Thermosynechococcus vestitus BP-1: one gene and its partner. The protein of the gene in region 1 interacts with the protein of each later gene in a pairwise test. Links are inferred from orthologs where the notes say so. Each region holds a gene or a part of one and is shown in the gene's direction. Other genes may lie near its edges.

The links. Proteins that work in one complex are often made in the same cells at the same time.
Region 2: the proteins of TLL_RS10505 (region 1) and TLL_RS02260 interact in binary tests that used the Escherichia coli proteins (3 or more experiments, as listed by UniProt). The link is inferred for Thermosynechococcus vestitus BP-1 from one-to-one orthologs.

What each region holds. Positions count from the first base shown.
Region 1 is NC_004113.1:2,153,550-2,159,197, forward strand. What follows is about bases 7-2,869. They hold TLL_RS10505 (peptidoglycan D,D-transpeptidase FtsI family protein), read left to right. Parts: upstream 7-486; coding sequence 487-2,253; downstream 2,254-2,869. Other genes in these bases: TLL_RS10500 (hypothetical protein), read left to right, coding at 38-478; psbP (photosystem II reaction center PsbP), read left to right, coding at 2,278-2,829. In the rest of the region: TLL_RS10520 (hypothetical protein), read right to left, coding at 3,173-3,775; TLL_RS10525 (exopolysaccharide biosynthesis protein), read right to left, coding at 3,809-4,459; TLL_RS10530 (DUF6464 family protein), read left to right, coding at 4,583-4,945; TLL_RS10535 (glycogen/starch/alpha-glucan phosphorylase), read right to left, coding at 5,027-5,648. UniProt on the Escherichia coli protein: Essential cell division protein that catalyzes cross-linking of the peptidoglycan cell wall at the division septum. Required for localization of FtsN.
Region 2 is NC_004113.1:438,037-442,396, forward strand. What follows is about bases 1-2,968. They hold TLL_RS02260 (FtsW/RodA/SpoVE family cell cycle protein), read left to right. Parts: upstream 1-853; coding sequence 854-2,083; downstream 2,084-2,968. Other genes in these bases: trpA (tryptophan synthase subunit alpha), read right to left, coding at 1-704. Outside these bases: TLL_RS02270 (dipeptide ABC transporter ATP-binding protein), read right to left, coding at 3,211-4,360.

The sequences.
Region 1 (5,648 bases):
CTTTAGGGTAATCAATTGCCGAGGAGTGCTGGAGTTTATGGTTGCTGCCCCTAAATTCAAATCCCGATTTATTTCCCAATCCTCGCCAAGGCTGACGGAAATTCGGCCACTGCCCAAGCCGCAAGTACCCCTTTGGCAAAAAACTTTGCTCGGGATGCAATGGGTTTCTGGGGTAGCGGCCGCCGCTGCCCTCGTAGCGGTGTTGCCTCTCTACGGTTGGTCAGCCCTCTCTCAGCAGCAGTGGAGTCGAGCATACGACCGCTTGGAAACCCTAAAACGCCAGGAGCGGGAGCTACTGGTGAGCAATGAAACCCTCCGTTATCGGGTGACACAGCAAGTGCAACGGGCGCCCCAAGGCCTCGTGCCCCAAACGCCACAGAACGTTCTTTTTGTGCCCAATGAAGGCAAGATTGCTACCAAAACTCATTTTGAAGGGCTCCCCGTGACGCCACCGCCTCAGCGCACTGTCAATTACTGACCGGTACCATGACAACTGCCCGCTTCCCAAATCAATCCCTACCTCCCCTGCGCATCGGTCTGATCTTTGGCTTTTTACTCATGGTGATGGGGGGGGTGGTTGCCCGTCTCATTTATTTGCAAGTGGTTCAGGGGGAAACCCTAGCGGCACGGGCACAGCAACAACAACGGCGCTATACCCCGCCAGCCTTGGCACGCTACCCAATTACCGATCGCCGAGAGACGGTTGTCGCCCTAGATCGACCGGTGTTTACCCTCTTTGCCCATCCGATTCAGTTCAAAGTGGCGCGGCCAGCGATCGCCCGCGATCTAGCGCCTTTACTCCGGCAATCCCCAGAGCAACTGGTGGCCAAATTTAGCACCTATCCCACAGGCGTCCCCCTTGCCTACGACATTGATGAAGACACCGCCGCCAAAATTCGCGCCCTCAACTACGATGGCCTAGAACTCAACCAAGCCTGGCAGCGCATTTATCCGCAGCAGGAACTCATGGCGGGCATTGTTGGCTATGTGGATCGCGACCACCAGGGTCAGGCAGGGATTGAGTTTAGCCAGAATCAATTTTTACAGGTTCCCCATAGCCGCCAACTCCTCTCGATAAATGCCCTAGGGGAGTGGCTGCCAGCCCTTGCCCCTGCGGATCCGCGGGCCTTGAGTCACGGCTACCATGTGCGCCTCACGATTGATAGTCGTCTGCAACAAACGGCACGCCAAGCCCTGCAACGGCAGTTACGCAAATTCAATGCTAAACGGGGCACGGTCATTGTCCTAGACGTGAAAACCGGGGCGCTGCGAGCCCTGGTCTCAGAACCCTCCTACGATCCCAATCATTACTACCGCGCTGATCCAGCCCTTTTTCGCAACTGGGCGGTGTCGGACCTCTATGAACCAGGATCAACCTTTAAGCCAATCAATACGGCCATTGCCCTCGAACTCAATGCCATTACTCCTGATACGGTGCTGCCCGATGAGGGGCGGATTTTTGTGGGCGGTTGGCCCATTCAAAATAGTGACTATAGTCAACGCGGCGGCCGCGGTGCCCTTCGAATTGCCGAAGTTCTCGCCTACTCTAGCAATGTGGCCATGGTGCACATGATGAGCCGCATTCCAGCCCGCCACTACTATCGCTATCTCCATCGCTTGGGACTCACAGAGACAGTGGGCAGTGATCTCCCCTTTGAAACCGCCGCCCAGTTAAAACCCCCGGAGCAATTTATTAACTATCCGATTGAACCGGCAACGGCGGCCTTTGGCCAAGGCTTTTCCCTGACGCCGCTCCATTTGGCTCAACTATTGGCGGCGATCGCTAACGGTGGGAAGATGGTCACTCCCCATGTCATTGACGGCCTCTACGATGAAAATGGCCAACTGCAAAAACGCCTTGAGCACCCCCCCCCTCGACGGGTCTTTTCCCAGCGCACCAGTCAAGCGGTGATCAAAATGCTAGGAGAAGTTGTGCGCTTTGGCACAGGGAAACCCGCCCATATTCCCGGCTATCGTTTGGGGGGCAAAACCGGCACGGCGCAAAAGGCGATTGGCGGTACCTATAGCAATCTGCGTATTACCAGCTTTTTTGCTGTCTTTCCCCTAGAACAGCCCCAATATGTGATTTTGGCGGTGGTGGATGAACCCAAGGGAGATGATGCCTATGGCTCAACGGTGGCCATTCCAATTGTGCGAGCGGTTACGGAGTCCCTGATTACGATTGAGGGCATTCCTCCCTCCCATCCACAGGAATTGCGGCGCCCCGCTGCACCAGCTTCAGTGTCACAATAGGGAAGAACAGCGCAAAGGGACGGTATGCTTCAACGGTTTTTTGCCACAGCGTTGGCTATTTTCGTGGTGTTGCTGGGAGGCTGTTCGGCCACCAGTGGGTTACAGGCCTATGTCGATAGCTATGATGGCTATGAATTTCTCTACCCGCGTGGCTGGGTGCAGGTACAAGTTGAAGACCCAGTGGATGTGGTCTTTCACGATATTATTGAGACGACAGAAAATGTCAGTGTGGTGGTGAATACAGTTGCCAGCACCAAGTCTCTTGAGGAATTGGGGTCGCCCGAGGAGGTGGGCGATCGCCTGCTGCGTAATATCATTGCTCCCAGTGAAAGTGGCCGCAGTTCTGCCTTAATTGCCGCCACCTCCCAAAAGGCTGATGATAAGACCTACTACATTCTGGAGTATGCGGTCACTCTACCGGGGGATGGCAACACTGCGCAGCAGCGGCACAATTTGTCGAGTATTGCCGTGAGTCGCGGTAAGGTCTATACGCTCAGTGTGTCAGCGCCTGAAGAGCGCTGGCCAAAAGTGGAAGACCAATTTAAGACCATTGTGTCCTCGTTTACTGTATATTAAAGAAAGAATTGGGGAGTTAGCTCAGTTGGTAGAGCGTCGCGATCGCACCGCGAAGGTCAGGGATTCGAGTTCCCTACTCTCCATGGTACTGCCCTATCCTTGATCAACCTGCTGCCGTAGTCTGCTAAAGACGGGGGGCGATCGCCCCCCAATTTCCTAGATACGCTTTGCTTCAATCCTCAATCGCCCTTCACTGCGACTGCCACTGAGCCGCTGAAGGTACTGCCGAATTGCCTCTAGGAGCCATTTACCCGGTGTCAGTGATAACCCTGGGCAACACCGTGCACACCATCACACCGTGCACAACGGTCCGGGGTGAGGACAAGATATCTGCGCTTTGATCTTAACGAAGTCCTTGAGCTGGGAACATAACGGGAATATTGGGATTGACCCATACTTGACAATTGAGTTCGCTACTGGGTGGGAAAAAAGGAATCGGGTTGCCTGCGGCATCGGTGACTTCCGGCAGGTATTCAACGGTTAGGGCATCGAATTGACAGGTGTAGGCACCATAAAGGACTCGTCGGCGATCCCGTAGGAGCAACTGATAGCCGAAGCTCCGACTGGCATTTCCCAGTTGATAGATCAGTGCAAAACGCCGTAGATAGGACAACCGTCCCCAAGCGGAGGGGGAGACAAAGGCTTCAACTCTGCCCCCTGGTGCTCCGATGGCTGGAAAGGCTTGCCAGCGTTGAATGACCTCGTCACCAAACTGCTGCACGGCCCACCATAGGCTGGGTACCGTTAAGCCCACTGCTGAGGGCTGCTCGCTAACCACAACTTGCTGTTGATTGACCGGCAGCGCGATCGCCGCCGCCACCGCCGGTGGTAAGTCTTCTGTCAAGGTATTAGCCGCTGTTCTGAGGGGATGTAATCCCAATAGAGCGATCGCTGCCACGGCACTCAACCATCGGCCCCGGGCCTTAGGAGGGGATAGGGTTCTCATTTGCCTTGAGCTAAGAAGGAACTTACCCCTATGTTACGAATGCAGCCATGCCTTCAAGAGATCGAGGAGGCTATTGCCGCCCCAAGCAAGGGCAATCAAAATTGATGTCGTGACTGCTAGGCCAATCAAGGAGATAACCACCCCTGCCAGACTAATCAAACCATCGTCATCCAAAAGACCAAAGCCGATCGTAAAAATGCCCATCGCTGGAATGGTGTTGGTGCCGGGAATGGGCAAAATCATCGAGATCGCCATCAGTGATACAGCCACTCCCAAGCCCAAACGTCCGCTTCGGGTAGTGCAAATGGAGCGCAGGCGCGGACGGGAGATCAATTCAATCCGTCGCAGCCAAGGTAAAGCTGTGCGCACAATCTTCTGAATCTGGGATCGCGGCATCGTGCGCTTGAGCAGTTGCGGCGGCAACCAAGGGGTTGAGGCACCCACAAGCAATTGCCAGCCCAACAGTAACAGCACAATGCCAAAGGGAGTGGCGTAACCAGGGGCTGGAATGGGCAGCGCCGATGGCAATGAAAGAACAGCCAGCAAAAAGCCAAAGGTTCGCTCTCCCGCCAACTGAAGAATATCCGCCAAGGACACCAGTTGCTGCGTTAGGACCTCTTCATCGCTGGGACTGGGCACAGGACTCAAAAAGGTACGTTCGAGGTCAGTGGACAGTTTTGCCATAAAATTGCCATAAAAAATGACGGGAGGTGGAAATGTTGGCACTACTAGGATAGGATAAGTTGATCATTAGTTGATGCCCAACACAGTTGACGGCGATTCCAAAGCCGCGATCAACCGGAATCCATGGCAACCCCATCTGACTTACCGACAGAGTTGCACCTGATTCATCCCCGGCGATCGCTGGGGCATGTCTATCTCGACTGGACACCCCAACCCGGTTGCCATGTGGATCACGAAGGGGAAACCTATACAGTGTTAGAACGCCGCCATCGCTACCGGTTTCGTGGTGGACGCTATCAACTGGAAAAAATTGCCCTCTATGTGCAGCCCAGTGACACCCCTAGCGATCGCCATCTCGTTAATGGACAGTGGGTGATTGGCGATCCCTCCTGCCGCTGGAATGCCCTTTCACCCCTGTTGCGCTGTGCTGTGAACCCTCAAGGCTCCTGCCAAGTGTGTCGAGATTACCAGCCTCGAGAACCTTAGCATTTTCTTTCTCAGCTCAAAAATTCCCGCCAGGGCGAGGGAGGGTCTGGGTTGTGTGAATTGAACTTCCCGACTGTCCAGCTACTGCCCTGGGGAGGTCATGTAGGCGGTTGCCGGTAGGACAATTTTCACCGGTTGAACGTGCCAGATGTCTTGGCAGTACTCGCGAATGGCGCGATCGCTAGAAAATTTGCCCATCCGTGCCACATTGAGAATCGACATTTTTGCCCATTGGGCTTGATCTTGATAGACCTGAAGCACCCGTTGGTAACAATCTACATAGCTTTGGTAGTCTGCCAAGAGGCAATAGCGATCGTCTTGCCAGAGGTGCTCAACCAGGGGTCGAAAGAGTTCCGTATCCCCATGGGAAAAGTAACCAGAGCTGATGAGGTCAAGGACCCGCTTTAGCATTGGATGACCATTGGCAAACTCCCACGGACGGTAGCCGTTGCACCGTAATTCCTGCAACTGCTCTACTGTATGGCCAAAGAGGAAGAAGTTTTCCGCCCCCACCGCTTCGCGAATCTCCACGTTGGCACCATCGAGGGTGCCAATCGTTAGCGCCCCATTGAGGGCAAATTTCATATTCCCTGTGCCTGAGGCTTCGTAGCCGGCTGTTGAAATTTGCTGGGAAAGATCCGCTGCTGGATAGACCCGCTGCCCCAGCGTTACGTTGTAGTTGGGCAAAAAGACGACCCTCAGG
Region 2 (4,360 bases), 1.7 Mb from region 1 along the record:
GCACTGCCGACAATGGCGGCATCAGCGCCCCAGTCACGCACCTGGCGGGCATGCTCTGGACTGGCAATGCCAAACCCAACACCAATGGGCTTGGGGGTGATCTGCCGTAGGGTGTGCAACAGTTCCTGAACGCGGCTGGCCATTTCTTGACGCATGCCAGTGACGCCAGTGGTGCTGACAAGGTAAATAAATCCCTGAGAAGCGGTGGCGATCGCCCGCATCCGTTCGGGCGAGGTGGTGGGCGCAATCAGCAGTGTCAATTCCAAGCCCAAATTGGCCGTCTCCGCGAGAACCGGTTCTGCTTCCTCAAGGGGCAAATCAGGAATCACTAACCCCTTGATCCCGGCTTGGGCAACCGCTTTGAGAAATGAAGAGACCCCCCGATGGTAGATGGGATTGTAGTAGCTAAAAAGAATGAGCGGCGCCGTCAGTTGCTGGTGCAAGTCCGTTGTCATTTCTAAGACGGCTTCAAGGCGGGTTCCCCGTTGCAGAGCGCGGGTGGCAGCTGCCTGAATCACTGGACCATCGGCCAAGGGATCTGAATAGGGCATCCCCAGTTCAATCAAATCTGCGCCGTGGTCATCTAGGATCTTGAGGGCAGCAACTGTCGTTTCTAAATCTGGGTCTCCGGCGGTCAAAAAGGGAATGAGGGCACAGCGCTGGCGAGCACGACAGTGCTCAAAGCGTTCAGAAATTTTAGGCACAATCACGGGCAGTGGCTCTCAAAGATGCATCATTATTGTGCCAGATTAGATACAGCCCTTTTCTAGAATATGAGATACCTATAGTGGCAGGTGGCAGTGAGGGGCATCTCAGCGTGAGTTGGTGGCGTTTTCTCCCCTTTGGCGATCGCCTGCGGGGCAGCGAAGCAGTTGGCGGCCGGCGGCAGTGGACCCTGGAGGCGCGATTGCTCCACTGGTTGACCCTTGTGTGGATTGGCCTTGGTTTGGTCGTTCTCTTTTCCGCTAGTTTTCCTGTGGGCCTGGCTGAAACAGGGGATGGACTGTACTACTTTAGCCGCCAGCTGCTGTGGCTTGCCCTTGGCTGGGCAGGGTTTCAACTGTTTCTGCGGCTACCTTTGCAGCGATCGCTCCAGATGGCGATTCCGGGCTTCTTTTTGTTTTTGCTACTCATCTGGGCAACGCGACTACCGGGGGTTGGGACAACGGTCATGGGCGCCACCCGCTGGATTAGTATTGGCTCCTTTCAACTCCAGCCCTCGGAGATGATGAAGCCTTTTTTAGTCCTGCAAGCCGCTTGGGTGTTTAGCTCTTGGCGGCGGCTGCACCTAAAGGCCCGCTGTTTTTGGTTAACGGCCTTTGCCCTGACGCTCCTGGGGATTTTAATTCAACCGAACCTCAGTACCACCGCCCTCTGTGGCATTACCTTGTGGCTCATTGCCCTCGGTGCAGGTTTACCTTTGGCCCCCCTGCTGTTAACGGCCATGAGTGGCTTGGGCTTAGCGGTTCTCAGCATCAGCATGAATGATTACCAACGGCGGCGGGTCATGTCCTTTCTGAACCCCTGGGCCGATGCGATGGGGGATGGCTATCAGCTAGTCCAGAGTCTATTGGCGGTTGCCTCAGGGGGCGTTTTGGGTGCCGGGTATGGCTTTTCCCAGCAAAAGCTCTCCTACTTACCGATTCAGCACACTGACTTTATTTTTGCGGTTTATGCGGAAGAAACAGGGTTAGTGGGCTGTCTACTGCTGTTGGCACTGTTGATGGCCTACGGTTGGCTGGGAATGCGAGTGGTGAATCGGGCGCGGGATGCCCTAATCCAGCTCACTGCTTTGGGGGCAACGGTGATGATGCTCCTCCAAGCCCTGATTAATATCAGTGTAGCCATTGGTCTGTTGCCAACAACGGGATTACCCTTTCCCTTCTTTAGCTATGGGGGTAGCTCAATGATGGCCAGTATGGCGATCGCTGGCCTGTTGATTCGCTGTGCCCGCGAAGGGCAGCAGGCAGAGGTGATTGCCTTCCCTGGTGCGACAAAAGCTCGCTCCAGAACCTCCAGAAGCACCCGCCGCCGTGCTGTTCCCGTGGTCCCCTTGCGTCCCGAAGGAATCAATAAACCCTAGGCTGACACTTCACGGCCATCTTGACACCACACGGCAATGACCGCAGGCCGAGGCACCACGACTTGGTCACCATAGGGCCAGCGTGTTCACAGGTCAAACCCGCAGCGCCAAAAAGAGGGCTGTTTTCAAAACAGCGCGGCGGCTCAAGGCACGGGATAGCAGATCACCAAAATACTCGCCCATGGGTAGCCGAAAATCTCTTTACTCTAGGTACCAGTTCATAGGTTAGGGAAACGTGGCGGAAATTAGGTTAGGTGGAGCCTAGATACTGTCGTCACGAGATTGATGCCCAAATGGCGATACAACGGATGTGCACAGCAGCAAGGAAAGAAGCCGTATTTTTGGCGTATCGCGTGGCAATACCTCGCCAACGCTTGAGATGCAAAAAAGCATTCTCAACCAGATGACGAAGCCGATACAACTGCTTGTCGCATTCACGTCGCTGTCTGCGATGTCTGCGCGAAGGGATGACAGGCTGCATCCCATGCTCTTTGGCTTGGGCGATGAGGGCATCACTGTCGTAGCCTTTGTCCGCCAACAGGTACTTTGCATCGATTCCTTCGATCAAGGTTGCAGCTTGGCGACAATCCGCAGTGGTACCTGCTGTGATAACCATTCGCAGCGGCATACCATGCGCATCCACGGCCAGATGTATCTTGGTATTGAGCCCCCTTTTGTACGGCCCATGTCTTGGTTGCCGCCTTTGGCCCCTGTGGCATGAGGGTGGACTTTGACATGAGTAGCATCGATGATCAACCATTCGTAATCGGGCTCGTCGATCAACTGCTCAAGGACCTTTTCCCACACGCCTTTGTCTCGCCAGCGGCAGAACCTTCGATGCACGTTCTTCCAATCTCCGTACTCCGGGGGTAAATCCCGCCAAGGGGCGCCGGTGCGCAGTATCCAGAACACCGCATTGATGAACTGCCGGTTGTCTTTCGCCACACCCCCCCAGCTCCCTCGGCGTCCAGGTAGATGCGGTTCCAACCGCTCCCAAACCCGGTCGGAAATATCGTGGCGACGGTAGTCAGGTGTCCTCATGGCACGGTCCTATAATACAGTCCAGACACACGCTCAGTATCTCATAAACTCGTGACGGCACTATCTAAGAAACGGGAAAAAACCTGTTAAGACAAGGCAGCGGCTAGGAGTTTTTGCGTGTAGGGATGCTGCGGATGAGCAAAGAGCTGTGCCGTGGGGGCGAGTTCGACAATTTTGCCACGATACATGACCGCAACGCGATCGCAAAAACGACGGGCGATCGCCAGATCGTGGGTGATAAAGAGATAGGTCAGTTGCAACTGTTCCTTTAACTCCTGCATTAGCGCCAGCACCTGGGCTTGAATATGGGCATCGAGCATACTCACCGGTTCATCACAGATCACCAGTTGGGGGTGGGTAATTAGGGCACGGGCGATCGCCACCCGCTGGCGTTGTCCCCCCGACAGGGCATGAGGATAGCGATGCAGGTAGGCTTCAGCCGGGGTCAATTCCACCTGCATCAACATCTCACGCACCCGTTCCTGGGCCGCCCGTTTCGCCATCAGCCGATGAATGAGCAGTGGCTCCAGCAAATTTTGCGCCACGGTCATTTTGGGGTTTAGGCAGGCATGGGGGTCTTGGAAAATCATTTGCAGATCGCGGCGGGTTCGGCGCAGTTGGGCCGCTGACAATTGAGTTAAACTGCGCCCCAAAAAGACCACGTCACCGGCATTGGCGGGAATCAGTTGCAGAATTAAGCGCGAAAGTGTACTTTTGCCACAGCCAGACTCACCCACAAGGCCAAGGGTTTCGCCCCGCCGCAGCGTGAGGTCAACGCCATCCACCGCCCGAATCGTGGTTTGCGGTTGTAACCATCCCCCCAAGCGGTAGTGCCGCTGTAGATTCTCAACCCGCAGCAGTTCCGGAGCAGTGTCTAAGGGTGGAGGCTGTGGAGAGGTGAGTTGGGTAGCCGCAAGTAAGGATTGGGTATAAGGGTGCTGTGGCCGTTGCAGCACTTGGTGAGCCGCTCCCAGTTCCATAATTTTGCCTTGGTGCATGACCGCCAGGCGATCGCAATACTTGGCCATCAATGCCAGATCATGGGAAATGAGTAACAGTCCCCGCTGCTCCTGTTGGCACAGGCGCGTGAGTTCCTCCAGAATTTCTGCGGCGACGGTCACATCCAGCGCCGTTGTCGGTTCATCGGCAATGATCAGGGGTGGGTTCAATAACAAGGCAAGGGCGATCGCCACCCGTTGACGCATCCCCCCACTCAACTCATGGGGGTATTGATGG